Regions from separate parts of the Halomonas qaidamensis genome, predicted to be linked through region 2. Evidence: predicted binding sites of a transcription regulator. Region 2 holds the regulator's gene; the other holds the start of a gene.
What was found. The regulator LexA, encoded in region 2, represses DNA repair genes until DNA is damaged. The targets are predictions, from matches to a motif close to TACTGTNTANNTANACAGTA.

Region 1 (14,637 bases), 470 kb from region 2:
GGTGGTCTTGGATGTGCGGTCTTCAATTGATAATGGCGGAGATGGAGAGAGCTTTTTGCAAGCTCACATTCCAGGTAGCCGTTACACCAGCTACACCGATGATGGCTGGCGTGAAACCCGTGACAGCGTGGCGGGGTTAATGCCTGAGGTCAGTTCTCTGGAAGCGCTGATAGGCAGCTTGGGAATTAGCAACGATAGCGACGTAGTGATCGTACCTGCTGGTACAGGGCCAACCGATTTTGGCAGCGCAGCGCGGGTTTATTGGACTCTGAAAGTACTTGGTCATGATGACGTAGCCATTCTAAACGGCGGTTTTTCAGGTTGGCAGCAGCAGGGGTATGAGATTGCCAGCGATGCGCCAGCATCGTTTGAACCAACACGCTTCGAAGCGAGCCTGCGTGAGTATTTAGTGGCGAGTACGGAAGACGTTGAGGCCGCCCGTGAAACACAGGCACAGTTAGTCGATGCGCGCCCCTCTGACTACTTTGCTGGTGAGACAAAGTCTCCAGCCGCGAGGGTGGCGGGTACCATACCGGGGGCGCGTAGCCTTCCTCACCAGAGCCACTTGAACGTTCAAAACGGCGCTTATTATCTTGACGTTGATGGTTTGCAATCACGTATTAATGATGCTGATTTAGATAGCCGTGAACGCACCATTGCTTTTTGTAATACAGGGCATTGGGCTGCGACCGATTGGTTTGTATTAAGCGAAGTAGCAGGCTTTGACAATATTGCCATGTACGATGGCTCAATGGCGGCCTGGACAATTAGCGACTCACGTCCTGTTCAGTTTGCTCGTGAAGGGATCAAGCAGGTGCGCGAGCTGTTGAATTAATACGCTTATATTTATTAGCGTCCGCGAGGATCGAACTCATCCCTGCGGGCGTTTTAGCATGCCTGCGACGAGCGTTAGCGATATGTTATATTAGGCCGCTAACCATTAATACAGGTAGTGAGGGGTCAAAATGAGCGTTGGTCGGCCTATTCAGCATCAACCAGAAGCAGCGCTAAGCGCTGCGATGCATGCATTTTGGCGTTCAGGGTATCACCACACATCGCTGCGTGATTTATTAGACACCATGAAGATTTCACGTAGCACCCTCTACCACAGCTATGGCAACAAAGAGGCTCTGTTTACCAAAGCGCTGACTCGTTATCGCGAACAGCTGCTGGCTCATCTTACTGCGTCGTTAGCGCAAGAGCAGAGTGCTTGGTGTTTTATTGAGCGTCTTCTTATACGTACGGCTGAGCAAGCAGAGAGCGAACAAGCGGCGCTTGGGTGCCTTATTTTTAATTCGGCTACTGAGCTGGGTAGTCGTCGCTCTCCAGAAGCAGACGTTGCGACGCAAAGTGTTGAGGCGATCACTCAATTTTTTGCAGCGGTTGTTGAGCAAGCGCAGAAAGAGGGCGCTATCCCCAGCGAGCGTGATCCTCAAAGCCTAGGCTACTTTCTAACGCTCTCGATGTCTGGGCTGCGCATGCTGTTAAAAAGTGGCGCTACCCAGCAACAGGCAAGGCTTCAAGTGGCGCATATCCTGCGTGGTTTACGCTAAGCCTGATAATAAATGGCAGACTGGCTATTTGCTGTTTATACTTTTTAACGCATCGTCACGGATGCACTTCTACACGGACGTTACCACGACTGAACCCATTAACTCCCTTGTGGTAGGAGGTCAGCGTGCGACATATCATGATCAGCCCGACAGTGCGTGGTGTGGATATTATCTGCCGACATTGTGGTAATGCAGAGTTCTCGACAACACCCTACTTAAAACGGTTTCGCCTGGAAGGCACTGGAAAAGATAGCGCTATGCTGCGTTGCTTAACTTGTCAAACGGCGGTATCTACCCCGATGAGCAAGCTCAGCGCACTGTTTTATCATCACGCTTGTTAGAAAGACGTGGCAGTTGTCCATAAAAAAACCCCGTCCATCTCTGGTCGGGGTTTTATCAGGTCCTCCTTAATCCTACTTCACGAACATCCTGTTCATGCGTCCTTGTGCACCACAAGCACTCCTTGCCTGCACTTCCTTGTAACGCTTTCCCTGCGCTATGTGCACACAGTGCGCCCTATAGCCGCTGAGTTATCTAACCTGGGATATGAAACAGAAAAAAGTTTCGTGCAATGGGGCACAGTGGCTCCTTATTCGCTTGCAGTGGCTTGATTCAAAAACATACAATCACGCACGTTTGCTATATAAAAGGATGCCTTCTGTGACAATACTCCCTGCTCGTGCTACTTCACGTTTTTCTACCCGCAAGCGCCTTACCCCATTGTTGGGGGCTGCTTTCTGCATCGTATTAACCACACCAGCCTTGGCAGACAGTTGGGAAGGTAGCATAGGTGCAGGCGTCACCTACTCGCCTGATTACTTAGGCAGCGACGACTACGATACACAAGCGTGGCCGGTTGTTAACTTGACCTATGGCGACCAGCTCTCGATCAACGTCCGCAACGGTATTGAGTGGCACGCTATCCGCAACGGTAATTGGACCGCTTCTCCATTTATTGGTTATACCTTTGGGCGAGATAATGAAGGTGATATCAGCCAATTTGAAAAAGTAGATGGTGGGGCAACGTTAGGTCTGCGGGTTAGCTATCAGCAAGGCTTCTGGCGTTACAGCGTCGCAGGTAGCACGTCGGTGAGCGGCGATGTAGAAGGCGCTAAATTTTCGGCTAACGCTGCCTTGCGCATGCCGATTAGCGAACGCACGCTCTTCACGCTAACGCCCAGTGTTACCTATTCAAATGAAAAGTGGACCGAATCGCTGTTTGGTGTTTCAGTGCAGGACAGTGCGCAAAGTGGTGTGGCTGCCTACACACCCGATGGTGGTTATTGGCGAATGGGGGTGAATGCCAGCCTTAGTTACTCCTTAACGCCTGAATGGACAGCCACCGGTTTCGTGGGCACAACGCACCTAACGGGCAGTGCTGCGGATAGCCCAATTGTTGATGAGCTGGGCAGCGACTGGCAAACGCTCACAGGCGTTTCGCTAAGCTATCGTTTTTGATTAAAAAAACGGCGGGCAATATGCCCGCCGCGTTGATTGTTTACGTTAAATGATGTCTTACGTTGAACAAACGCTCTGCTTAGCGTGCCAGCCATGTCATCAGTGCTTCAGCGGTCGCCGCAGAGGAAGGCGGGTTTTGGCCGGTAATTAACTGGCCGTCTTCACGCACGTACGGTGTGAAGTCATCAGCTTTGCTGTAAATGCCGCCACACTGCTGCAGCGCATCTTCTACCAAATGCGGCACGATATCGGTTAGCCCAACTGCATCCTCTTCACCATTGGTAAAGCCTGTCACTTGACGCCCTTTTACCAGTGGTTCACCACTGCTGTTTTTTGCGTTAATCAATACGATCGGCGCATGGCACACTGACGCTACTGGCTTACCTTGGGCAATAAAGTTTTCAATCAGTTGGATAGAGTCTTTATCGTCGACTAAGTCCCATAGTGGGCCATGACCACCGGGATAGAACACCGCATCAAAATCATCAGCACTCATGTCGCTAAGGCGATGCGTTGCGGCTAGCGCTGCGTTCGCTTCATCGTCTTGCTTAAAGCGCCGCGTTTCGTCGGTTTGGCTATCGTCTACGTCACTTTTTGGGTCAAGCGGCGGCTGGCCACCGTTTGGCGAGGCAAGCGTGACCTCAGCACCCGCATCTTTAAAAACATAATACGGCGCGGCTAGCTCTTCTAACCAAAAACCGGTTTTTTCGCCGGTATCTCCTAGCTGATCGTGTGATGTCAGCACAACCAAAATACGCTTGCTCATCTTCTTACTCCTAATCGTGAAGAGTGCGATAGCTTCTTGCGTTACTTACTTTACCTTGGGGCGTGCTTTTCGGGTTACAAGGCGCGCTTGTATGTCTATCTGTCTGCATTGATATCCTTTCGCGTTATAGCAAACTCTTCAGCGGCATCCATAGCCCCATGGCGACCATCACAAGGTTTTCTGTCAGCGACACAAAGCCCAGTGGCACATTGCTATTACCACCTGCACAGGCACACTTGAGTTCTCGCTTATCGATATAAACCGCTTTAATCACCGATACGGCCCCTACCGTACCGATGAACAGCGCCAGCGGTGCTGCTAGCCAAATTAACGCACCTGCCAGCATCAAGATCCCTGCCAGGGTTTCCGCATAGGGGTAAACATACCCATACGGTACATAGCGTTTGGCCAGCAAGTCGTAGTTGAGAAACATGGTGCTGAAGCTTTCCACGTCTTGAAGCTTCTGTAATCCAAGCAACACCATGGCCGTGGCCACTGCATATTCAGGCAACCGTGTGGCGAATAACGTGCCATGAGCTAGCCAACTAACTGCTAAGCCTATTAATAACGCGGTGATAAAAATGGCAATAACCGGCCGATAAGACGTTTCTTTAGCGCTAGGCACGCTTAAGCCTAAATGTTCGCGTACCTCTTCATAGCCACCGATACGCTCATCGTCAATATAGGTTTGCGGCGTTGTATCAACCTGTTCTTTCGCTTTAAAGGCATCCGTTTCTTCGCGGGACGTTAACGGGTGATCGTGTACCTCGTAGCCCTTACGCTGCAGCAATGAAACGGTTTTCAACCCAAAGGGACACTGGTGTGCATCCGTTTTCATACGATAAACATGTGCCGTCGCCATATTTCCTCCCTGTTGTGCAACCGGTGTGCAATAAAGTACAACTGAACTTTTACTGCTTATGTATCAGGGTAGACACCTTAGATAAACTTGCCGAATAGCCTTTGGCGCTTGTTCTTTGCCTTCGATAAAATAGTGCGGTGAACTTCATTTTTAGGTTAGCGAGCACGCCGTGAGCATTGACGCACGAGAGTTTTACCGCCAAGGGCCAATGCATCGCCGCGAGGGTGCGAGCAGCTTTGCACTGATTCGCCGCCAGTTCGATTTTCGTTCAATTGAGATAGGTCGTTGGGTGTCCCGCTCCGAACGCGACCGTGCCGCAGAGCTTTTTCACGATGCGCTGTGCGATTTAATGCTGATATTGCACGGCAATGAAGCGTTGATTTCGCTGCGTGGCTCGTTAGCACTACAGTACGGCAGCGGCGGCAGGCCTGGCGTTTCTGCGCATTACGATCCCAGTCAGCGCAGCTTTTCGCTCGCCAAGAATGCCGGGCCTGGTAGTATTGCTCATGAATGGTTTCACGCGTTTGATCACTATATTGCCCAGAAGTGTTTTAACAATGTGTCTGCTAGTACCTTTGCCTCGGTGGCATGGCTAGCGAATGCAGCGCCGCTTAATCACCCACTTAATCAACGTCTACTCGCCTGTTTCCACGCTATTCTGCTACATCCCGACGGTCAGCAGCCTAGCGCGCTTTTCAATGATTCAGCAGCCATTGATAAAGCGCATGGCCAGCTTTATTACAGCAAGCCAGAAGAGCTATGCGCTCGGGCGTTTGAAGCCTTCGTGCAAGACGCCAGCATAAAAAACCATTTTCTAGTCAAAGGCACCAAAGCCTCACCGGAGGCAGCACGCGGTCTGTATCCGCAAGGCGAACAGCGCGAACGCATTAATGCGTGTTTCAGTGACTATTTTGCCAGTTTAGGGAAAGCGCTCAGCAAAGAGGACCCATTATAAAATGTTGGATGTGCGAAATACGCCAATGACGACTACGCTTTAACGACACTCAATTCTCAAAGGAAGAGAAAAATGCCATCGACTACTACTATTGTTGTTATCGTTGTTGTGATTGTTGCCGTTGCAGGAGTGGGGTTCAGCGGAGCATTGCCTTTTTAATAAAAAAAACCTTTTTTTTATCTCAGGTTAATGTTTTTGACACATATAAGCGTCATGGTAGGCAGTAACACAAGGAAAGGTGTAAGGAGCAGGAGTAAGCAAGGAAGGCTTTTAATACCAGGGATGCACAAACAAGGAGGTTTGTGGAGAAGGATTACGGAGGAAATACTGCTACCCCGGCCATTATTGGCCGGGGTTTTTTTATATTACTTTTCTTGAACCTACTTCTTCTTGGTCTTTTTTGACTTCGCGTGTTTTTTGTCTTCGCTGCTTTCAGGCTTGTCGCTTTCAGGCTTGTCACTGCCTTGGTGGCTAAGCGGGTTAGCTTGGTCAAGCCGTGGGTGGTTGTCCAGGAATTCGCGCTCCAGATCAGGTAGGGCATCCAGCGCTTTGAGCGTGTGGGTCAAAGCATGGATCGCAGCGAGCACATCCTGGGTGTTGCCGGTTTCGGAAATGGTATGCATGTTGCGAATCGGAAAGCCAATCGAGGTCGCTGCGCTATCAATAGAGGCCAGCACGCCCGCCATGCCGTCAGTGCCGGTATCAACGCCGACGATATCTCGCTGTAGGGGAATATCCTGCTCTTTGGCGGCACTGGCAATAATGCGATTGAGCTGTTCGCTGGCAATAGAGCCGACCGCCATGGTGAAGCCTTTGCCCATTTCCAACGGCTGCATACGCTTGTCGCCAATGCCTGGGGCGGCCACGTAGTCGTGGTTAACGTCTACGCCAATCAGTGCGTCTGGCTTGAGTTCGCCTGCCAATACGCGGCTGCCGAAACGGCCAATCTCTTCGTAGCTAGCAATGGCAAATAGTACGCGTACTTTTTTGGTGCCGCCCATTTCTGCGATTAACTTCGCCACTTCTGCGGTGACAAAACAGCCTAAGCCATTATCCAGGTAAGCGCCGTAGAACGTGTTGGGGCTAAAGCCAGGGCGAATAGGGCGGTCGAAAATAATCGAATCGCCAGGGCGAACGCCAAGGTTTAATACCTGCTGCTTTTTATTTTCGCCATGAATCTGCAAGTCTAAGTAGATCTGCTCTTTTTTGATGCCTTTACTGCCATCGCGCTGGGCGGGGTCAGAAAAGTGAATAGCGCCCAGGGCTTCTACCGTGCCGCCCTGGATGCAGCGGTAGCTGCCGGGGGCGTTGGGGTCTTCGCTAAACAGCTTCACTTCATGGCCGATAAGTACAGTAGGCAAGAAGGAGTCGGTGTTGATCCAGATCTTACCGTCGTCGCCAATCGAGCGAACTTGCATGCGGATTTTATCTGCATGGCCGATGATCATGACTTTGAACATGTCATCGCGGCCAGGATGTGTGTCCAGCACCACGCCAGCATTGCCTTTAAATTGATGAAGATGCCAGTCACTTGGCGCGAAGCTTTCAAAGTAAGGCTTTAGAACGCCGTAAGTCATTGCGCCTTCCAGGCCTACTGGGCTAGGGGCGGCAAGAATGTCACGCATAATATTGAACTGCGCGTCGGGCATTGGCTGCGTCCAGGGTTTGGCGCTGTTACTCATGTTAAGCACTCTCCGTTGGGTGGTGTTTACCGCTTACTAGTCTGCCAGATTCTTGAAGCAGATGCGCTGCTTGGGCATGCCACGTTTGGGCGATGGTGCCATGGACGTTTCGGCGTATGATTGATTCATTAAAAATGAATATAACAACGACGACGATAAAAACGAAAGTACCTTGACGGGGGAGTGTTCATGAGTACCGCTAGCCTTAAATCGCAGCGCTTTAAAGTGCTGTTGGCGGGCATTTTTAGCCAAATTTTATGTATTGGTATTGCGCGCTTTGCCTATACCCCACTACTGCCGGTAATGCAGCAGCAGAGCTGGATTAACGACGCCGACGGTGGTTGGCTGGCTGCGCTTAATTATGCGGGCTACATGTTAGGCGCGGTGCTGGCAGCATCAATTCGCTCGGTGTATCTCAAAGACACGCTGTTTCGAATTGGCCTGGTGCTTGCGGTGTTAACCACTGCCGGTATGGCGCTGACCGATCACTTCTGGCTATGGGCGGGGCTTCGCTTTCTTGCGGGGCTATCGAGTAGCGGTTCTATGCTGCTGGCTTCGGGATTGATTTTGCACTGGCTGATTCAGCACCGACAGCGGGGTGAATTAGGCATTCATTTTGCTGGGGTGGGTATTGGTATTGTGGTGGCGGCGCTGGCGGTTGAGCTAATGCTCGCACTGTCGCTTAACTGGCAGGCCCAGTGGTGGGGGTTTAGTGGTTTAGCCGCAGTGCTGTTAGTGCCTGCTTGGCGATGGCTGCCACGGCCTGTTAAGCCGGTACTTGGTAGCGCGGCTCATCATGATGCACCGGCCAAGCCACCCAGTCGTACCTTTATGCGGCTTATGCTACCGGCCTATTTCTGTGCTGGTTATGGCTATGTGATTAGTGCGACGTTTATTGTGACGATTGTCGAGCGTGAACCGCTACTGGCTGGCGCAGGAAACTGGACATTTGCCCTGGTAGGGTTGGCCGCGGCTCCTGCGGTGATGCTATGGGACCTAGTGGCGCGACGTATTGGTTATTTAGGCGCACTCATTGTGGCCATGCTGGTTCAGGTGGTGGGCATTGTATTGCCTGCGATGACATCAAGCTTAATAGGTGTGCTGTTAAGTGCAGTGCTTTATGGAGGTACCTTCTTGGGCTGTGTCAGTTTGGTGCTCACCATGGCGGGTAGGCTATACCCATCAAGCCCTGCCCGATTAATGGGGCAGATGACACTGGCTTATGGTGCCGCCCAAATTGTTGCCCCTGCGCTGACCGGCATGTTGGCGGAGTCTTTTGGCAATTACTACTTGGGCTTATGGCTGGCGGGCGGCTTTGTCACGTTAGGGGCGCTGCTTTTAGTTTGGCTACGTCAGGTAGACCAAACCGCCCAGCGGCTAGATGCCCAGGCCAAAGCGCTATCGGTGGCGTAATAGTTGGTTGATGCCTGCAAGAGTTTTGGGCTTTGTCGACAAAATCCTCTAGGATAGGCGCTTTTTTCTGACAAGGTGGAAGGTCATGGCGTCTTCTGGGCAACCTCGCATTCAGTGGCTGGGCCGCTGGGGCTTTATGCTGGCAGCCACCGGTTCGGCGGTGGGGCTGGGCAATATTTGGAAATTTCCCTATATCACCGGGGAGTATGGCGGCGGAGCTTTTGTGCTGGTGTATCTGGCGTGCATTCTAGCCGTCGGCGTACCGGTGATGATGACCGAGATTGCCTTTGGTCGCCGTGGGCGCGGCAGCCCTATCGATGCGATACGGCGTGTCGTCAATGAGTCTGGTCGCTCTTCTGTTTGGTCGCTGATTGGTTGGATGGCGATGCTTTGCGGCTTTATGATTCTGTCGTTTTATGTCGTGGTCGCAGGTTGGTCGTTCTCCTATTTATGGAAAATGCTCACCGGCGGACTGGCTGGCAGCAGCGTTGACGATATGGCCGCCGTATTTAGCGCGAATAACGCCAACCCGTTCATCCTGGGTGGTTGGAGTACCCTGGTGGCAGTATTGACCATGGTAATTGTGGGCAAAGGCGTTCAGGAAGGTATCGAGAAAAATGTCAGTTGGATGATGCCCGGGCTAGTGCTCATGCTCGTTCTACTGATTATCTTCGGGGTGTTTTCTGGTGGGTTTGGCGAGGCCGTGAGCTTCTTGTTCTCGTTTAACGCAGGAAGTCTCTCGAGTGAAGGGATGCTCGCGGCGTTGGGCCATGCCTTTTTCACACTGTCGTTGGCATCCGGTGCGATTCTTACCTACGGTAGCTACTTGCCCAAAGGTGCTTCGATTGGGCGTACCACGGTAAGCGTGGCCATTGCTGACACCGTGGTTGCACTCATGGCGGGGTTGGCAATCTTCCCGGTCATTTTTGCTAACGGTATGAATCCTGGTGAAGGGCCTGGGCTTATTTTTATGAGCTTGCCGCTGGCTTTCCAGGCGATGCCAATGGGCACGCTATTTGGCATTCTGTTTTTCTTAATGCTCTCAATGGCAGCGCTGACCTCGTCTATTTCGATGGTGGAAGCTACGGTGTCGTGGTTATGCGATAACAAAGGCATGACCCGTAAGTCGGCCTCTTGGGCGACGGGCATCGTGCTATGGCTGATCAGCACGCTGGCTATGCTGTCGTTTAACCTGGGCGCTGATTGGACACTCGCGGGTAAACACTTCTTTGACTGGCTGGATTATTTGACCTCGCGCTGGATGATGCCGCTGGGAGGTTTGGGCATGGTGCTGCTGGCGGGGTTTGTGCTGAAAAGTGAAACCTTCCGCGACGAGCTGGGCCTTGCGCCGTTGCCTTATGCACTGTGGCTAGCCATGGTGCGTTACGTGAGTCCGCTGGGTATCTTGGTCATTTTTGTCGATGCGTTGGGCCTTTACCCAGTGTCTTTTGCTGTTCACTGGCCGATACTGCTGGCGATCTTAGTGATATTTGCGCTGATCGGAGAGGCATTAAGCCCGCGGCTGCGCCAAGCGCTGCGCTCGCGCTAGCTGCTGTTGTTCACGCTTCACCCTGGCGGCCGCAATGGCGCCAGGGTGAGTGCCTGCCTCCATGAGTTCGTCCCAGCAGGTGGTGTAACGGTTGGAGCGGTGCGCACAGCGCAACTGCCACGGTGCTTCCGCCTCTGTCATTCCAAAACGAATGGTGCCTTGCCCCATACGCTGATTAATGGCGTCGACGGTGTTCATCAAGTGCGGGTGCGCCTTGGGTGAGGGCTGCAACAGTGAAAGTTGATACTGCTGCACATCCACTAAGTCCAATAACATGACGCCGGCTTTCATAAACTGAAAACCTGGCCGGTACATCTGTTCAAGCCCTTCGCGTACAGCTTCTAAAATGACGCGGGTATCGTCGCTTGGCGATGCCAGGGGAATCATCGCGCTAGGCGAGAGTTGAGGCTGGTCTTTACGATGGCGGTTGGTGTTCAGAAACAGCAGCACGGCGCGGGTAAGGCTTTTCTGCTGGCGCAGTTTTTCGGCACTACGCTGGGCATGGCGGCGCAGTGCTGCGTGTAATTCCGCTTTTACGCCGGTTGCTTGACCAAAAGAGCGCGACGTCATAATACGCTGACGCGGCTGCTCGACTGCGTTCATTTCCAAGCAGGAGATACCACGTAGCTCTAGTGCTGTACGCGCAAGCACCACTGAAAATCGTTTGCGAAGTTGCTTTGGATCGCACTCCCGCAGTTGCCACGCCGTGCGAATACCACTCACCGCAAGCCGTTCTGCTAGGCGTCTACCGATGCCCCATACGTCATTCACCGGCAGCTGTTTAAGCAGCGCAGCCGTGGTTGGGCTATTGGCGGTGAGCAGGCAGATGCCCTGGTAGTGAGGCTGCTTTTTGGCAACGTGATTAGCGAGCTTGGCTAGCGTATGGGTAGGTGCTAGCCCTACACAGACAGGCAGCCCTAAATAGCGGCGAATGCGGCGGCGTAAGACTTCCCCGAGCGTTTGGCATTGAGCGTCGCTGAAACCATCCAGGTAGATAAACATTTCATCAATGGAATAAGGCGCGATGTCGGGGCAGGCATCCCGCAGTAGCTGGGCGAGTCGTGCGGACATGTCGCCATACAGCTCGTAGTTAGAGGACAGCAGGTGAATTACGCCCCGCCGACGCAAACCTTCTAGTTGGAAAGAGGGAGTGCCCATGGGGATGTTCAGCGCTTTCATTTCGGCCGAACGGGCAATCACACAGCCATCGTTATTCGACATCACGCCAACGGGCTTGCCTTCAAGCGCAGGATTAAACACCCGCTCGCATGACACGTAGAAGTTGTTGGCATCAACAAGGCCAATCATGGCAAATACTCATGCACCACAGCGCGTACCACACCCCATAGCTGGCAGTCCGTCTCTGCTAGGGGGAGTGGTGGGTAGTGAGGATGTGCCGAACAAAGATGTGGCGTGCCTTGATAGAGCGCATAACGCTTTATCAGTACTTCCTCTTCAAACATGGCGACCAGGATATGCCCTAAACGGGGCGGTATGCTGCGATCTACCACCAGCAAATCACCTTCGAATATCCCCCAGCCTTCCATGCTGTCGCCTGTGGCGGTGAGGTAGAACGTGTGGTTGGGGTGTTTAATCAACCGCTCATTGAGATCTAGTGTGCGTGGCTCGTAATCCTGGGCAGGTGAAGGGAAGCCGCTAAACCCAGCGCGGCCGTAGAGCATTGGAAAGGGCAGCGGTTGAGAGGTTAACGGCAGGGCTGTCGCAACCATGGTTGTTGCACAATAAGTGGGTTGAGACGGCATCGTCGGCATCCTCATGAATAAATAGTGTGTTTATATACAGTATATAGGCAGTATTTATTCATGGGGAAAAAATTGCAAGCGACGCTCAGCGCAGGGTACCAGGGGAATATTGGTTTAGCGGGTGCTATTGGCTTAGCGAGCGAGCCACATGCCAACCACCAGTGCACTTATCACGGTAATTAAGAACACAAGATTGCGAGCACGGGTATCACGACGTGGTTTCATAGCCATTTTCCTGTTGGTCATCGTTATTCAACACATTACGAAGTAGTAGCAAGCAGCGAACTCCCCATAAAAGCGGCAGAAGCGCTGCGCTTAGCATGGTAACGTTTACGCCTTAGAGCGTCATCTGACGAATATGATATTGCTTGGTTATCCGGCTTTAAAGAGATCCTGTTTATGAATGAATCGACTCATGTCGGTACCGCTGCGCAGCCGCTTTCCCTGGCGAATGGGCGGCTGGCAGCACTTAGCTGGGGGCGTAGCACTGCGCCTACTTGGGTGGCACTGCACGGTTGGTTAGACAACGCTGCAAGCTTTACACGGCTAGCGCCGCTGTTAGTAAAAGCATTGGATATTCGTATTGTGGCGATCGACTTTCGTGGTCACGGGCATTCGGCCCATGCACCTGTAGGAAGCGACTATGCACTATGGGACTACACTCATGATGTGCTGGATACCTTGGAAGCATTAGCGCTCGAAAAGACAACGCTACTTGCTCACTCGATGGGGGCCGCCGTGGCTTGCCTCATATCCGCAGCGTTCCCCGAGCGGGTGAATAAGCTTATTTTGCTAGATGGTTTAGGTGCGTTAAACACACCGGCTGAAGAGACAGCCAGCCAACTGCGTAAAGGGTTGATAGCCTATCGGCGGCCGCTTTCCCGGCCCCCTCGTTATCCGGATATTGAGAGCGCAGTCGCTGCGCGGGTAGCCGGAGGCGTCACGCCGCTGGACAGCATCACCGCTACACCACTTGTCGAACGTAACACGCAAGCTACCGCCGATGGGCATGTGCAAATGCGCACTGATAGCCGTTTGTTAAAGCCTTCTTTGGTGCGCTTTACACCCCAGCAGGTGTTGGCACTACTGGCGGAGATTCAAACCTCGGTGCTATTGATAGAAGGGGAGCGGGGTATTTTAGGCGAGCGGGACTGGGCGGAAAAAGCACGCCAAGCGGTGCCCCAGTTAACGCGCCATGTACTAGCGGGTGGCCATCATCTGCACCTTGAACCCCAGGCGGTTGAGCACGTGGCTGAGATAATCCGGCAACAAGTGTAACGGTTATCTGTTGTTCAGCATTAGGAAGATGACAATGAAAAAAGTGACGCAAACTGCTGATACACCTTTGGGAAACCTTCCTTTAAATAATGGCAATAAGGTTGCGTTGGTATTGGGGAGTGGAGGAGCTAGGGGCTACGCCCATATCGGTGTTATCGAAGCATTAGAAGCACGTGGCTTTGAGATTATCTCGATTGCGGGTTGTTCCATGGGCGCGCTTATTGGCGGTATCTATGCGGCTGGAAAACTGCCTGAGTACCGCGAGTGGGTGTGTACGCTGGATTATTTAGACGTGCTAAAGCTGGTCGATGTGACCTGGAGTCCGATGGGGGCCATGCGGGCGAATAAGGTCATGAACAAGTTAGAAGAGCTGGTTGGCGAAAGGTTGATTGAAGAGCTGCCTATTCCGGTAACAACCGTCGCAACGGATCTGGTTCGTCAGCGTGAAGTGTGGTTTCAAAACGGCTCCTTGCTTCAGGCAATTCGAGCCTCTATTGCCGTGCCTGGCGTTATTACCCCAGTGCATGTGGGGGACCAAGTGCTCGTTGATGGCGGCTTACTGAACCCACTGCCGATGATGCCGATATTAGCCGCCCATGAAGCGGACTTTGTTGTAGCGGTTAACGTGACGGCGCACAGTCCGCAACCCATCACGTTAGAGGAGCTGTTACCCCACGAAGATAAGAGCGATAGCCGCACCGCGTTAGAACGCGATCGCGATGCTAATATTGGCGGTTGGATGGATGACGTTCGTGCCACCACACGGCGGCTGTGGGACGGGCTGGGGGGTAGCAATGGTGAAGAGAGTGACGTTGATGAAACCGTTGATCTGCGTGGTAAGCGTGAATGGGGCAAGCTCGATATGATTTTAGAGTCGTTTGATATCACCCAGGCGGCGCTCGCGAAGTATAAAATCGCAGGCTATCCGCCAGATGTATTGATTGAAATTCCCAAAACTGTTTGCAGCACTTATGAGTTTCACCGAGCCAACGAATTAATTCGGCTGGGTCGGCATCTTGCCGATGAAGCACTGGAGCGACGGATGCCTGGTATTGCCTCTGATGCCACCGAGTAAGCGTAGTGAAATAGCTGCTTACTGCCCGCGCTTGCGCAGCAGAATATACACCGCCCCTGTGCCGCCATCGATATCGATGGCGGAGCAGAACGCCAAGACGCCGGGCCACTCTCTTAACCATGCGTTGGTATGGCTTTTAAGTACCGGAAAGTCCGATGTGGTACCCCAGGCCTTACCGTGAACTACCAGAACGCAGCGCATGCCTTGTGCAGCAGCGTCGCGTAAAAAACTTTCAAGCTCAATCCGAGCTTCTTCTAGGGTATAGCCGTGTAAATCCAGCCCA
Region 2 (14,637 bases):
ACTTGGTGGACACTGGTAAAACCGCGCGTGCTGTTCGTGAAATGCTGCCGAAAGCACACTTTGTGACAATTTATGCCAAACCAGAAGGACGTCCTCTGGTAGACCAATACCTTACCGAAGTGGCTCAGCAGTGCTGGATCCAATTTCCTTGGGATATGGGCATTGCGTATGTTGAGCCGCTAGCGGATCAACTGAAGAAGTAATATGGCTAACCCGCTACCCGACGACTGGAAGCAATGGCTTGGGCAAGAATTTCAGGCTGACTATATGTCAGCGCTGAAAGCATTTCTGGCCCAAGAGAAAGCAGCAAAAAAGGTGATTTATCCGCACTCATCGCACTGGTTTCGCGCTTTTGAGCTGACGCCTTTAGCCTCTGTAAAAGTCGTTATTTTAGGGCAAGACCCTTATCACGGCCCAAACCAGGCTCATGGCTTGTGTTTTTCAGTACAGCCAGGCATTCAGGTACCTCCCTCTTTAGTCAATATTTATAAAGAGTTAGCGTCTGATGTGGGTTTTAGGCCTGTGCGTCATGGCTTCTTAGAGTCGTGGGCGACTCAGGGAGTGTTGTTACTGAACACTGCGCTAACGGTTGAGCAGGGCAATGCCGCTTCTCACCGTGGTAAGGGGTGGGAGCACTTTACCGATTGTGCCATTGAAACGGTCAGTCAGCATGCTGAACCATGTGTCTTCCTGCTATGGGGTAGCCATGCGCGTCAGAAGAAAGCACTGATTGATCAATCGCGCCACTTGGTATTGGAGTCTCCGCATCCGTCTCCACTCTCTGCGCATAGAGGCTTTTTTGGTAATCACCACTTTTCTAGGGCCAACCAGTTTCTAACCGAACATGGGCGCTCACCGATTGAGTGGCAATTGCCGGAAACCCCTTAACCTAATGGTCAGTTGCGGGTAGAATGGCGCGCAATTTTGTAAGCTTGTCGATGCGACCTAGGTCGCCATCCTGAATCCCCTGCAGCGAGGAAGTCCCATGAGTGTTTACGCCATTAACCATCCGCTTGTTCAACATAAGCTGGGACTAATGCGCGAAGCTGATTTGAGCACCAAGAGCTTCCGAGAACTAGCAGGTGAAGTGGCGAAACTGCTTACTTATGAGGCTACCAAAGGTCTCGAACTTGAAGATCATGAAATTCAAGGCTGGAACAATGCGCCAATTGCCACGCGACGTTTAAAAGGCAAGAAAGTGACGGTTGTGCCGATCCTACGTGCTGGCTTAGGCATGTTGGAGGGAGTCACTGACCTGATACCCAGTGCTCGTGTCAGCGTTGTGGGACTTTATCGTGATGAGGAAACACTTCAGCCAGTGCCTTATTTCGCTAAGTTTGCAAACGATATCGAAGAGCGCATGGCGCTTGTGATTGACCCTATGCTTGCGACGGGTGGTTCAATGGTTGCAACACTAGATATGTTGCGCGAGCGGGGTTGTGAGCATATGAAAGTCATTGTGCTAGTGGCTGCGCCTGAAGGTATCAAACGAGTCCAGGATGCTTACCCTGATGTTGAAATTTACACCGCATCAGTAGATGACCGGCTCGATGAGCACGGCTATATCGTGCCTGGCTTGGGAGATGCTGGCGATAAAATTTTCGGGACGCGCTGAGCTTTCTGACTAACAATGCCCCTTACGCTTTGCGTCGGGGGCATTTTTTTGGCTAACCACCTACTTTTTGCTAACCACCTACAACGAAATATTGGAAGCGTTTAAATGAGCAATTCAGCAAGTCATGAGTCTTGGCCAAAAATGCTGCTAACAGGCGCGCAAATGCTATTTGTCGCGTTTGGTGCGCTGGTATTGGTGCCGTTACTGACCGGGTTAGATCCCAGTGTTGCGCTATTTACCGCTGGAGTTGGCACCCTAGTATTTCACGGGGTTACTAAACAAACGGTACCGGTTTTTCTGGCCTCCTCATTTGCATTCATTGCCCCGATTCAGGGTTCGATTGCAAGTTTTGGCGTGTCGGCAACGCTGGGGGGGCTGATGGCTGCGGGGGTTGTTTACGTTGTTATTTCCCAGGCAGTGCGTGTTAAAGGCACGGCATGGCTACATAGGTTGCTGCCGCCTGTTGTGGTCGGGCCGGTTATCATGGTGATTGGTTTAGCATTGGCGCCAGTCGCTGTCAGTATGGCGACAGGCGAGACAAGCGATAACATTGGTTATGGTCAAGCGATTTTCCTTTCTATGGCCAGCTTGCTAGTGACGCTTGTATTAGCTGTTTTTGGGCGTGGAATTTTACGTCTGGTGCCGATTATGGGCGGCATTGCAGTAGGGTATGGCTTAGCGCTTGTGATGGGTGTCGTCGATTTTACCTCCGTACGCGATGCTGCTTGGTTGTCGGTGCCTAGTTTTACCGCCCCTAGCTTTCACTGGGCAGCGATTTTGTTCATGATTCCCGTTGCAATTGCTCCCGCAGTTGAGCATATCGGCGACATGGTGGCGATAGGCTCGGTGACCCGTAAAAACTATCTTGAAAAACCTGGCCTTCATCGCACCTTGTTAGGTGATGGATTGGCGACCATGACCGCTGCCTTGTTTGGTGGACCTCCCAATACTACTTATTCAGAAGTCACGGGGGCGGTGACGCTGACTAAGGCGTTTAACCCGATGTATATGGTAATTGCCGCCGTTATCGCGATTGTACTGGCCTTTGTAGGTAAGCTGGGTGCGTTATTGCAAACCATTCCAGGCCCTGTGATGGGGGGGATTATGACCCTGCTGTTTGGCTCCATTGCGGTGATTGGTATGAACACTCTGGTGCGTGCTGGTCAGTCATTAACAGCGGCGCGTAATCTCGTGGTGGTCTCGTTAATTTTAGTGTTTGGGATAGGTGGAATGCAGTTCGGAGGCGGACAGTTCACTCTTCAAGGCGTGAGCTTAGCCGCGCTGGTCGGCATTGCGCTAAACTGGCTCTTGCCTGTTGAAAAAGAGGGTGAGTAGCTACTTAACTGTCTGCTCATTTACTATCTGTTCATCATTGGGAGTCGTTAATGGAAAAGGCCATTGATAGTCCATTTCCTGTGCTAGGCATTGCCGCATGGAGCGGAACCGGTAAAACGACCCTGTTAGCGCAGCTGTTGCCTCGACTGCGCGAGGTGGGCCTTCGGGTGGGAGTAATAAAGCATGCCCACCATAGTTTTGACGTGGATCAGCCAGGGAAAGACAGCTATCAGCTTCGTAAGGCGGGCGCTGAGCCGATGTTGATTGCATCTCGGGAGCGTTTTGCTCTGATGCAAGAGACGCCTGACCAAGAGGAGCCAGATTTAGCCCACCTTGTTTCAATGATGGCTTACCATGCGCCAGATTTGGTCATCGTAGAGGGGTTTAAAACGTGGCCAATTCCAAAGCTAGTTCTGTATCGTGAGGGCATTGGAGATGATTCCATTATGAGTGGTGATTGGGTGCAAGCAGTGGCGCTAAGCGGTTCGTCCCCTGAGTCGCTGAGTCCAACCGTAAAGCGGCTAGATCTTAATAATAGTGAAGCGATCACGCAGTGGGTGCTCGAATGGTTAAGCGCCCAGCCCAACATCACCACTTCCTAACACCATGGCTTGATTAAATAGGTAACGATATGCAGCTAACTCACCTCAATAGACACGGCGAAGCCAACATGGTTGACGTCGGAGATAAGCGAGAGTCCCGTCGTGAGGCGGTGGCGTCTGGACGTATCGTTATGCAGCCTAAAACATTGCAGCTGCTGAGTGATGGCGATTTACCGAAAGGCGATGTACTAGCGACCGCTCGTATTGCTGGCATTCAAGCGGCTAAACGTACTCACGAGCTGATTCCGCTATGCCATTCATTGGCGCTGTCGAAGGTCTCCGTTGACTTCGATATCGATCACGCTAACGGGTGTGTTCATGTCTCAGCGCTATGTCGCCTTAATGGGCAAACAGGGGTAGAAATGGAAGCCCTAACAGCCGTGTCGGTGGCGTGTCTGACACTTTATGATATGTGTAAAGCGGTAGACAAAGATATGCGCATTGAGGCCATTCAGCTGGAAAGTAAGCGAGGGGGAGTCCGCGGAGACTACCAGCGTGGTGCGCCAGAGCCTATTGTGACCGGCGGTAGTTTGGCTGGAGAGGTCAGCTTGGGTGAGCGCTGTTCATCGCCTTGTGTACGGGTGAAATTCCTTGCTGAATTACGTGAAAGGGTGGAAGAAAGTGATCTTTCTATAGGGCTTGATCAACTGCCAAGTCGAGATGTGGCTGGATTGAAAGCGGCATTAAGCGCTAGGGATTCGCGCTTTAACGTGCTCTCTGAGCAACGCACGCTATGCGCTATTAACCAAGTAATGGCAAACGATAGTGCACGACTTACTGATGAGGATGAAGTTGCCTTCTTTCCTCCAGTGACGGGGGGGTAAGTCCATGACTGACATCGCAGAGACTGAGTTGGATATTGCCGTTAGGGTTCAAGAAGCGCCGTTTGAAATGGATGATGGCTATGAAAGTACGCTTCGCCAGCGTACCGATATTGGTGCTATTGTCACCTTCACTGGGTTTGTGCGTGATTTTAATGAAACCCCAGATGTCATTAGGCTTACCCTAGAGCACTATCCTGGGATGACTGAGCGCACATTAACGCAGATTGGTGAACAGGCTTATCAGCGCTGGGCGTTGCAGGCCATACGGATTATTCACCGTATTGGTGATTTGGCCCCGGGAGACCCTATTGTACGTGTCCTGGTGGCTAGCGCTCATCGCCGTGATGCTTTCCAAGCTTGTGACTTTATTATGGATTTTTTAAAAACCCAGGCGCCATTTTGGAAGAAAGAGCACTCCCGCGATGGTGCTTACTGGGTAAAAGAGCGCCACACCGATCAGCAGGCGGCAGAGCGTTGGTAGTTAAGGATAACAAGCCAGGGATGGCGGGCTAAGGATATTAGTTTTGATCGCTAGTACCGCCGTGACCGTTAGTTTCGCCGTCTAAAACGTACTGCCAAGCGCTTCTGACGAGGGCATTTCGGTTGCCATTATCTGCAAGTGCACGTCTGGCATGTGTTGGAGGTGATTGGCTAACCAGTGAATTAATCTTGGCTGTAGCGCTTGGCGTAAATCAGCCAAGGTGGCCGCTTCTATCTCTTCCAGCTGGTCATCTAGCCATTCGCTGAAACTGTCTTCGTCAAGTGGGCTGGTCGCGCTAGCATCCAGCATTAAACGGCCAATCCGGCACCAGCCAGTGTCGGTAGCCGTAACGGGAAGCGCCAAAAACAGGCTGCCGCGTCGTGTCGAGTGAGAACCTGTCTCAAGCCCTGGATGAGGCACAACGCTATTTTGGTTCACGATACAGGGAGGCTGTGGGTGGCGAGCTTCGCAACGTAACCCTAGATTGTCGAACGCCAGCATGTCGCCATTTACCGGAGCGAGCGGAGCGTTAATGCCGAGGCTGGCGGCAATTTCCTGATGGGCGGCCTGGTGACGAGCTTCACCGTGAACTGGCAGCAATGTTTTTGGGCGAACCCATTGATACAGTTTTCTTAGCTCATCTTCAGCAGGATGCCCGGTAGCATGTAGTTCTGGATGGTTCATTTCATCGAAAATTACTACCCCAAGCTGCGCTAGACGTTTTTTAAGCTGTTCAATAGGGCGCTCGTTACCAGGTATAGCTTTGGCAGAAAAAATAATACTATCGCCAGGCTCCAGATCAACAAACGGATGCCTGCGCTGTGCTAAACGCTGTAGCGCGGCACGCGGTTCGCCTTGGCTGCCTGTGGCAATAATCACAACTTCTTCTGGCGGCAGATAGCCTAGATCATGGGGCGGCACTAACGGCGGAAAGTCGTCTAGATACCCCAGCCCTCTTGCCACACTCACCATACGCTCCATTGAGCGACCCATAAGACTGACCCGTCGGCCGCATTGTTGCGCAGCCAACCCAATGGCTAATACACGGGCGAGGTTGCTCGCAAAACATGATACAACGACGCGGCCTGTGCACTGTCTTAAAGTATGGGCAAGTGCCTTTGCTACGTCTCCTTCACTGCCAGAATGACCGGGCATCGGGGCATTGGTGGAATCGCCTACGACCAAATCAATAGGTGCGAGTGCACGAAATTGAGCAGCGTCAATGGGCATGCCGATTAACGGGTTAGGATCTAATTTCCAGTCTCCTGTGTGCAGTACGCGATAGTCACCTGCCTGCATTAGAATTGAGCAGCTTTCAGGAATTGAGTGGGTGACCGAAAGGTAACGCAGCGTAAAAGGGCCAAGTTCCATGGCATCGCCCGGCTCCACAACCTGAATGGCAGCGCTGCTAAGCTGGTGCTCTGCGAACTTGTGACGCAGCAACCCCGCTGCTAGCGGTGTTGCAAAAATAGGGCAGTTCCACTTAGGCCAAAGCCATGCCACAGCGCCAATATGATCTTCATGGCCGTGAGTAATGTAGAGAGCCTTAGGGGTAATGCTTAACGCTGCTAGTGTCTCTGTATTGGGCACCTGCAATGGGGAGTTAGGTAGATCTTGACGAATCATCATGCCGCAGTCGACGGCGATCCACGTATCGTCGTATCCATACAGCGTAAGATTCATTCCAATTTCACCACACCCACCTAGCGGCAGTAAGTGCAGCGGTGGGCGACGGCGGGGACGAAGTTGAACGCGTGGTGGATGCATCAGTAATGAAAAGCCTAAAAAGTAAGACCTTAACTATACGGGAAGGCAGGGGCGGGTAACAATCATCACGGCACTCAGCTGCGGTGCTTCCTTGCTATGCATAAGGTACACTATTTCACTTATATACAGTTTTCCTACTGATGGTAGGGGCTTGTCGAACGTGCCGTTAAAATATGTCAAGAGTGTTTATTTATGTCTCATTATTACCGTTTGGTGGTCTCTTGCCCTGATCAAGTGGGCATTGTGGCGCGTGTCTCAAGCTTTATTGCTCAGCAAGGTGGTTCTATTACTGAGGCAAGCCAGCACTCTGATCTTGAGACTGGTCGCTTTTTTATGCGTTATGAAATTCTGGCAGATTCGCTAGGTATGTCAGCAGAGGCGCTGCGTAGTGCGTTTGAGCCAGTGGCAGAGGCCTTTCACATGCAGTGGTCGCTGGTTGATACTCAAAAACGCAGGCGTGTGGTGTTAATGGTGTCGCGTGAGTCTCACTGCCTAGTTGATTTACTGTACCGTTGGCAGGCTGGTGAACTTGACTGTGATATCGTTGGGGTAATTTCAAACCACGAGGATATGCGATCTCTTACTGAATGGTATGGCATTCCATACCATCATGTGCCCGTTGATCCTGATAACAAGCAGGCTGCTTTCGAGCAAGTTCAAGCGCAGATTGATAGTGCCCGGGCTGACTGTGTGGTGCTGGCGCGTTATATGCAGATTTTGCCGCCTTCTCTCTGCTCACGATACGCAGGTCGAGTGATTAATATTCACCACAGTTTTTTACCCTCTTTTGCCGGTGCTAAGCCCTATCATCAAGCTTATCAGCGAGGAGTTAAGCTGATTGGGGCCACCTGTCACTATGTTACCGAAGAGTTGGATGCTGGGCCGATTATTGAGCAGGATATTCATCGGGTAAGTCACTGTCATACGCCAACAGATCTCGTGCGTTTTGGGCGCGATGTTGAAAAAGCCGTGTTGGCTCGCGGTTTGCGGTGGCACTTAGAAGATCGAGTGCTCATCCATGGTAATAAAACGGTGGTTTTTAGTTAATTACGAATAGGGACTGCCATGTCGTTTGCGCAGAGTGTTTTAGCCCCCTGGGCGTTGATATTGACTTGGTTGCTATCGCTTAGCATGCTTGTATGGATGCTGTGGCTTCGACCATGGCAGGCTCTGTTTGACGATGTGGCACTTCAGCACCGCTGGCTAGCAGCAACGGTAACGGTGGTGTTGATGTGGCAGCTGCGTGCTCAAGCGGTCGACTGGCTAACGTTACACTTAGTATTTACCGTCTTAATGACGCTGGTCTTCAAAATGCCGCTTGCGCTAATTAGCAATATACTGATTAACGTTGCGATGTGCGCTATTGGCCGCAACGAGTGGGCATTACTTGGGGCCAACGTGTTGGTAACCGGTATTGTCCCTGCAGTTATTACCGGGCTGGTATGGCGATTAGTTGATCGACGGTTGCCGGATAACCTAATGGTGTTTCTATTTGCATGTGGCTTCTTTGGCGCTGCGCTAGCGACATTGGGTGGCGGTTTATCAGCGGTATTGTTAATAGTCGTTGCAGGTACTGATCCCGAGGCGATTTATTTAGCTCAAGAGTATGCGCGCTTTCTACCACTACTCATGCCCTCGGAAGCCTTCATTACTGGCATGCTGTTGAGCATTTTGCTGGTGTACCACCCGGGTTGGGTAGCGACCTTTAATGACCACCGCTATATAGATTCTCAATGATACTCCAGTAATGCTGAGGCATCCTCTATCGATTGCCTCAGCATTATTTACACTTTCTTATCCAAGCGCTTGGCCATTGCCGCCACGGATGACACCGACACCGACCCCTTCAATATCTAGCTGCTGCGTACGCAGATCAATTTCAATTGGTGCGAAATCATTATTTTCTGCCATCAACGTCACTGTATGCCCTTGACGTTTAAAACGCTTAACGGTCACTTCATCTTCCAGCCTTGCTACCACAATCTGGCCATCACGAACGCGATCAGTCCGATGCACAGCAAGCAGATCACCTTCTAATATGCCGATATCTTTCATGGATAAACCACGCACCCTAAGTAGGTAGTCTGCTTTAGGGGTGAAATATTCAGCCGGTAGCGGACAATAACGATCAATATGTTCAGCCGCTAAAATTGGGCTTCCTGCGGCAACTTCTCCAATAACGGGCAGGCCGTTATGTGGTAGTGGCTCTGCCTGCGCAGGGAGTGTTGTGGCAGGAACATCGCTTATCTCTTGGGGTTCTTGATTAGGTAAGCGTATCCCTCGCGAGGTATTGCGAATAATGCGAATGGCACCTTTGCGCTCAAGTGCTCTCAGATGCTCTTCGGCCGCGTTAGGTGAGCGGAATCCCAGTGCTTTTGCAATTTCCGCTCGGGTAGGTGGATAGCCAAATTCACCCATTGTTTTAACAATAAAATCAAAAACATGTTGCTGGCGCGCGGTAAGTGGGCGTGACATAACAACCTCCAAAAATTGGACAAGACAGTAACTACCTGTCGGCTTAAACAGTATGTGGTTAAGTATACAGTATGTTGCTCTGTCCAGTACATGGTAGAGCGCCCTACAGTGGCGCTATCGGTGGCCTCTTATTGGTAAGGAGATCTATACGAATGAGCGTGGTGTTATCTCAGTAGCGTATCAATTGTAGTGTTCGGCAGGCGTTTGAATATGCGCTTAAAGCGTCCGTTAGCGTTGAACAAAAAGCCAACGATAAGTGATTGAGCCAGCTTACGTTATGGCATAGTATTTAACGATGTTTTAAACACTCGTTTTCTGGAGGGCGCTATGGCGCAATCTGATACGGTAACGCGTATCCTTGATACTGCAGAGGTACTATTTGCTGAGCGCGGGTTTGCTGAAACGTCGCTGCGCAATATTACCAGCAAAGCGCGGGTCAATTTGGCTGCTGTTAACTACCACTTTGGCTCTAAGAAAGCACTTATCCAAGCGGTGTTTGCACGTTATTTAGATCCGTTTTCTGAGCGCTTTCATACTGCGCTTGATGAGCTTGAAGCGCACTATCACGGTGATGTAATACCCCTTGAAGTATTGTTGGAAACAATGGCGAGCACGGTGCTGACGGTACCTGCCGAGCGTAATAGTCTGAAGGTCTTTATGCGTCTCTTAGGGTTGGCGTATAGTCAGGCACAGGGCCATTTGCGACGTTACATTCAGCAGCAGTATGGCGATGTCTTTACCCGCTTTACAGAACTTGTGCGTCAAGCAACGCCTGATTTGCCTGATGCTGAACGTTTCTGGCGGCTGCATTTTATGCTTGGTACCGTGATCTTTACGCTGTCTGGGCTAGATGCACTGCGAGACATTGCCGCCAAGGATTATAATGAGCAAGTAACGGTAAGAGATTTGGTGAGACGCTTACGCCCAGTGGTGGTTGCCGCTATGAATGCGCCGCTGCCACCTGCCGCTGACGAAGGACATTATGCGAACGCCCACGCTAGCTGAGCTGCCGCCATTGGATGAAGGGTGGATAGAAATTAATATCCAGCAACAGCAATTGTGCTATTGGATAGGGCGCACGCCGCAATATACGTGCGCTGTATCAACGGGTGAAAAAGGCGTCGGGCAGCAGGAGGGAAGTGGTCAAACGCCTCGTGGGTGGCACTATATCCGTGCGTCAGTTGGTGACGGTCTACCTGACAATGCGGTTTTTCGTGGGCGTCGATGGACGGGAGAGGTATTTTCGGCAGCACTCGCGGAGAAATTTCCTCATCGTGATTGGATATTAACGCGTATTTTGTGGCTTTGTGGTTTAGAACTGGGGCTTAACCGAGGCGGTAGTGTTGACTCTCAGCGTCGCTATATCTATTTGCATGGCACGCCACCCGACCAACCAATGGGTATCGCTGCGTCACATGGCTGCATCCGGCTGCGTAATAGTGATCTGCTTTTTCTATTTAAGCACGCCCGACCTGGTACACCTGTCTGGCTTCATGATGGTCAAGCCTAGTCGATTCATTACTGATTTTTTGACACACGATGCTGATCAACTAAAATCAGTCACCCTTTTGTTGGATCCATCACAATGACTCACTCTTTAGGCCCGGTCATGCTCGACCTAGAAGGGCCACGATTAACGCAAGCTGAAAAACATCTTTTGATGGACCCTGCAGTGGGTGGTGTCATTCTATTTGCTAGAAATGTCGAAAATGCTTACCAGGTCCGAAAGCTTTGCAGTGATATTCGTCGCGTCCGCAGCGAGCTTTTGCTTGGCATTGATCAAGAAGGTGGCCGGGTTCAACGTATCAAAGAAGGTGTTACTCATCTTCCTGCTATGTCGCGTATTGGTGAACAATTTGTTGATGATCCAACGACAGGACTCACGTTAGCTAAAGATACTGGCTGGCTACTGGGTATGGAAATGGCTGCTTGTGGTCTTGATATTAGTTTTGCGCCTGTCTTAGATGTTGAAAGTGGCATATCCACTGTTATTGGGAATCGCAGCTTCAGCACTGACCCTGCCCATGTCGCGCTTTTGGGGCAGAGTTTTATTAATGGCTTGCATGAAGCAGGTATGGCTGCGGTAGGGAAACACTTTCCTGGTCACGGGGGTGTTGCCGCTGATTCTCATGTAGCGTTACCGGTAGATGATCGCCCCCTGTCAGTGATTAAACAGCATGACCTTGTCCCGTTTAGTCAGCTGGCGGCACAGCTTGATGGCGTTATGCCTGCCCATGTTATTTACAGCGCATTTGATTCCCGTCCGGCTGGTTTTTCGCCTAATTGGCTGGGTATGTTAAGAGAGTCCCTAGGATTTAAGGGCTGTATTTTTTCCGATGATTTAAGCATGGCAGGTGCCCATGAGGCTGGTGATCCAAAGGCGCGCGCTAGCGCTGCGCTAGCCGCAGGCTGCGATATGTTGCTGGTCTGTAATGATCGCTCAGCTGCGTTAGAAATTGTTGAATCATGTCAAGGAATGCAAAGTAAACGACCCACCAAGCTACGCTATGGACGGGCCCGGCCAGATTTAGATGCACTAACTGCATTAGGTCGTTGGCGCCGCACCCACGCTAAATTAGAGGCGTTGGCTACCTAGTTACCTACCCTTTCTAACATCATTTAATTGTTAATCTCGTCCTGGAGTAACCCAATGTCTAAATTGGATAAAGAGGCGCTTGAGTCGCTTGACTCAATGCGTGAGCTGATGGATAACGCTGACTGCCTAATTTCCCAAGAGCAGGTAGAGCGTGCGCTGGATCGAATGGCTGAAGCGATTAGCAAAGATCTAGGAGATAAACTGCCGGTTTTTTACTGCGTTATGAATGGTGGTTTAATTACCACAGGACATCTGTTAACACGACTTGGTTTTCCGCTGGAAGTAGACTATTTACATGCAACGCGGTACCGCAACGAATTGCGTGGTGGCGAGCTTTTCTGGCGCGTTTCACCAGAAATCCCCATGGCAGGGCGCCACGTTGTCATCGTCGATGACATTCTTGATGAAGGGTCAACATTGGCGGCCATACTCGCCTATTGCGAGGAAGCCCAAGCGGCAAGCGTTACCACGGCTGTACTAGTAGACAAACAGCACGACCGTAAAGCAGTACCTGGCTTAAAAGCCGATTACTGTAGCCTTGAAGTCGCCGATCGTTACGTTTTCGGCTTTGGCATGGACTACAAAGGCTACTGGCGTAACGCCCCTGGGATATTTGCTCCTAAGGGCATGTAGTTAAGTTGAGATCTTAATAAGCCCAGTGCATTACATTGGCACTTTTTTAGGCTTAGCGAGGTGAAAAACGCCTCGTTAAGCCTGTTTCGGCAATCATACGCGTTGAAATCTCTTCTACCGAGAAGCGCGTTGTATCGATAAACGGGATATGCATCGAACGGTAAAGCGATTCTGCTTGACCAACTTCTTGTAAACATTGATCCATTGAGCTGTAACGGCTATTTGGGCGCCGCTCATTGCGAATCGCTGCTAGTCTGCGGGCATCAATTGTCAGGCCAAATAATTTATGGCGATGCGGTGCTAGCACTTTAGGTAGCTTCAAGCTGCCATCTTCATCCAGGTCATCTTCAGTCAATGGGTAGTTAGCTGCTCGTATGCCAAACTGAAGCGCTAAATAAAGAGACGTGGGCGTTTTACCGCAACGAGAGACGCCGACCAAAATAATATCGGCTTTATCGTATTGATGGGTGCGAGCACCGTCATCATTATCTAGTGCAAAGTGTACTGAATGGATGCGATCCATATAGACATCATCGCTACCAATTGAGTGCGTCCTGCCAACACTATAGGAAGAGTGCGTTTCTAATTCTTGTTCGAGCGGCTCTAGAAAGGTGGAGAAAATATCTACCTTAAATCCAGAGGCTTGCCGAATAACATTGCGAATGTCCTGATCTACGATGGTGTCAATAATAATAGGACGGTGACCATCGCGGTTAGCAGTAGACTCGATTATTTCTGCTAATGCCTGTGCCTTTTCTAACGTGTCGATGTAAGGCTTGGTTAACATATTAATTTCAACATCACTAAATTGGGCCAAGAGGCTACGCCCAAGGCTTTCCGCAGTAATGCCAGTGCCATCTGAAATAAAAAAAGCTGTACGCTTCATAACCAAGTCCACCAGTAAATAGAACGCCTATTGTGGGTTGCACCGCGGATTAGCACAATATTTGGTGCTTAATTCTGCGTGCTTTTCGTGCCCACTACATAAAAAGCTATTTATAGCGTTTTGTTGTAAAAAACCTCCACTCCGTACGCTATTAGACCAATGGCGAATGCTGTATGGCAATGCTAGGGTGGCATTGTCTATAAGAGTCGGCCTACCGGGTCGCGAAGCAGTCTAAAAGCGAGGGGGTTGCGTGGAAGAGTACATTCTATGGTTCGATCAGCTAGGTATGGCAGACGTCGAACGCGTGGGTGGTAAAAACGCTTCGCTTGGCGAAATGATATCGAATTTGTCGGGTGTCGGTGTGACAGTGCCAGGTGGTTTTGCCACGACGGCTCATGCCTATCGTGAATTTCTCTCTCACGAAGGGTTAAATGATCGTATCAATGCCACCCTTGCTCGCCTTGATGTCGATGATGTTAAAGCGTTGGCCGAGGCTGGAAAAACCATCCGCCAATGGGTTATTGATACCCCACTTCCCCCTGCATTTGAAAACGCGCTACGTGATGCCTATGAGCAGCTTCAAGCCAAACATCCTAGCTTGAAAGTTGCCGTACGCAGCTCGGCAACAGCAGAAGACTTGCCCGATGCATCTTTTGCAGGGCAGCAGGAAACGTTCCTAAACATCGAAGGCTTTAACAATATTAAGCAAGCGGTGCACGAAGTGTTCGCCTCGCTGTTTAATGACCGTGCGATCTCCTATCGCGTTCACCGCGGCTATGCCCATGAAAATGTAGCGCTGTCGGCGGGTGTGCAGAAGATGGTTCGTTCCGAGACCGGTGCCTCCGGGGTCATGTTTACTTTGGATACAGAGTCTGGTTACCGCGATGCGGTGTTTGTAACCGCTTCGTGGGGGCTTGGCGAAACGGTTGTTCAGGGGGCTGTTAATCCTGACGAGTTTTATGTGCACAAGCCCACGCTTGAAGCGGGCCGCCCTGCGGTACTGCGTCGCACACTGGGCTCTAAGTTGATCAAAATGATCTACGGCCAAGACGCCAGTGCCGGTAAGTCGGTTGAAACTGTTGACGTGCCACTCAAAGATCGTGGTCGGTTCTGTATTAACGATGAACAGATTATGGATCTCGCGCGGCAAGCCATAACCATTGAAAAGCACTATCAGCGCCCGATGGATATTGAGTGGGCGCTAGATGGCGACGATGGTCAGCTTTACATCGTTCAAGCTCGCCCTGAAACCGTTGTTTCTCAACAAGAAGGCGGTAAATTAGAACGCTTTCACCTGCGTGAGAAAGGACGCACACTGATCACTGGACGGGCGATTGGTCAGCGTATTGGGCGTGGTACGGTAAAAACAGTGCTAAGTCCTGAAGAAATGGACAAGGTTCAAGAGGGTGATATTCTGGTGACC

Region 1: a site for LexA is predicted at 12,024-12,043, ahead of K1Y77_RS05345 (LexA family protein). Genes of this name have one in related genera too.

Annotation. Positions count from the first base shown of each region.
Region 1 covers NZ_CP080627.1:1,128,985-1,143,621, forward strand. The annotation lists gene K1Y77_RS05290 (sulfurtransferase) at 1-835, shown strand, start outside; gene K1Y77_RS05295 (TetR/AcrR family transcriptional regulator) at 966-1,553, shown strand; gene K1Y77_RS05300 (hypothetical protein) at 1,679-1,894, shown strand; gene K1Y77_RS05305 (MipA/OmpV family protein) at 2,205-3,011, shown strand; gene K1Y77_RS05310 (type 1 glutamine amidotransferase domain-containing protein) at 3,091-3,777, opposite strand; gene K1Y77_RS05315 (MauE/DoxX family redox-associated membrane protein) at 3,902-4,639, opposite strand; gene K1Y77_RS05320 (CLCA_X family protein) at 4,809-5,594, shown strand; gene K1Y77_RS05325 (M20/M25/M40 family metallo-hydrolase) at 5,975-7,276, opposite strand; gene K1Y77_RS05330 (YbfB/YjiJ family MFS transporter) at 7,466-8,689, shown strand; gene K1Y77_RS05335 (sodium-dependent transporter) at 8,775-10,238, shown strand; gene K1Y77_RS05340 (Y-family DNA polymerase) at 10,200-11,546, opposite strand; gene K1Y77_RS05345 (LexA family protein) at 11,543-12,001, opposite strand; gene K1Y77_RS05350 (alpha/beta fold hydrolase) at 12,401-13,279, shown strand; gene K1Y77_RS05355 (patatin-like phospholipase family protein) at 13,314-14,354, shown strand; gene K1Y77_RS05360 (Smr/MutS family protein) at 14,373-14,637, opposite strand, start outside.
Region 2 covers NZ_CP080627.1:1,595,444-1,610,080, forward strand. The annotation lists gene gpt (xanthine phosphoribosyltransferase) at 1-203, shown strand, start outside; gene ung (uracil-DNA glycosylase) at 205-888, shown strand; gene upp (uracil phosphoribosyltransferase) at 986-1,615, shown strand; gene K1Y77_RS07440 (uracil-xanthine permease family protein) at 1,721-2,950, shown strand; gene mobB (molybdopterin-guanine dinucleotide biosynthesis protein B) at 3,001-3,552, shown strand; gene moaC (cyclic pyranopterin monophosphate synthase MoaC) at 3,582-4,376, shown strand; gene moaE (molybdopterin synthase catalytic subunit MoaE) at 4,381-4,857, shown strand; gene K1Y77_RS07460 (ribonuclease J) at 4,939-6,540, opposite strand; gene purU (formyltetrahydrofolate deformylase) at 6,817-7,671, shown strand; gene K1Y77_RS07470 (energy-coupling factor ABC transporter permease) at 7,690-8,361, shown strand; gene lexA (transcriptional repressor LexA) at 8,419-9,099, opposite strand; gene K1Y77_RS07480 (TetR/AcrR family transcriptional regulator) at 9,427-10,104, shown strand; gene K1Y77_RS07485 (L,D-transpeptidase) at 10,082-10,609, shown strand; gene nagZ (beta-N-acetylhexosaminidase) at 10,685-11,695, shown strand; gene K1Y77_RS07495 (hypoxanthine-guanine phosphoribosyltransferase) at 11,750-12,328, shown strand; gene ppsR (posphoenolpyruvate synthetase regulatory kinase/phosphorylase PpsR) at 12,381-13,214, opposite strand; gene ppsA (phosphoenolpyruvate synthase) at 13,465-14,637, shown strand, end outside.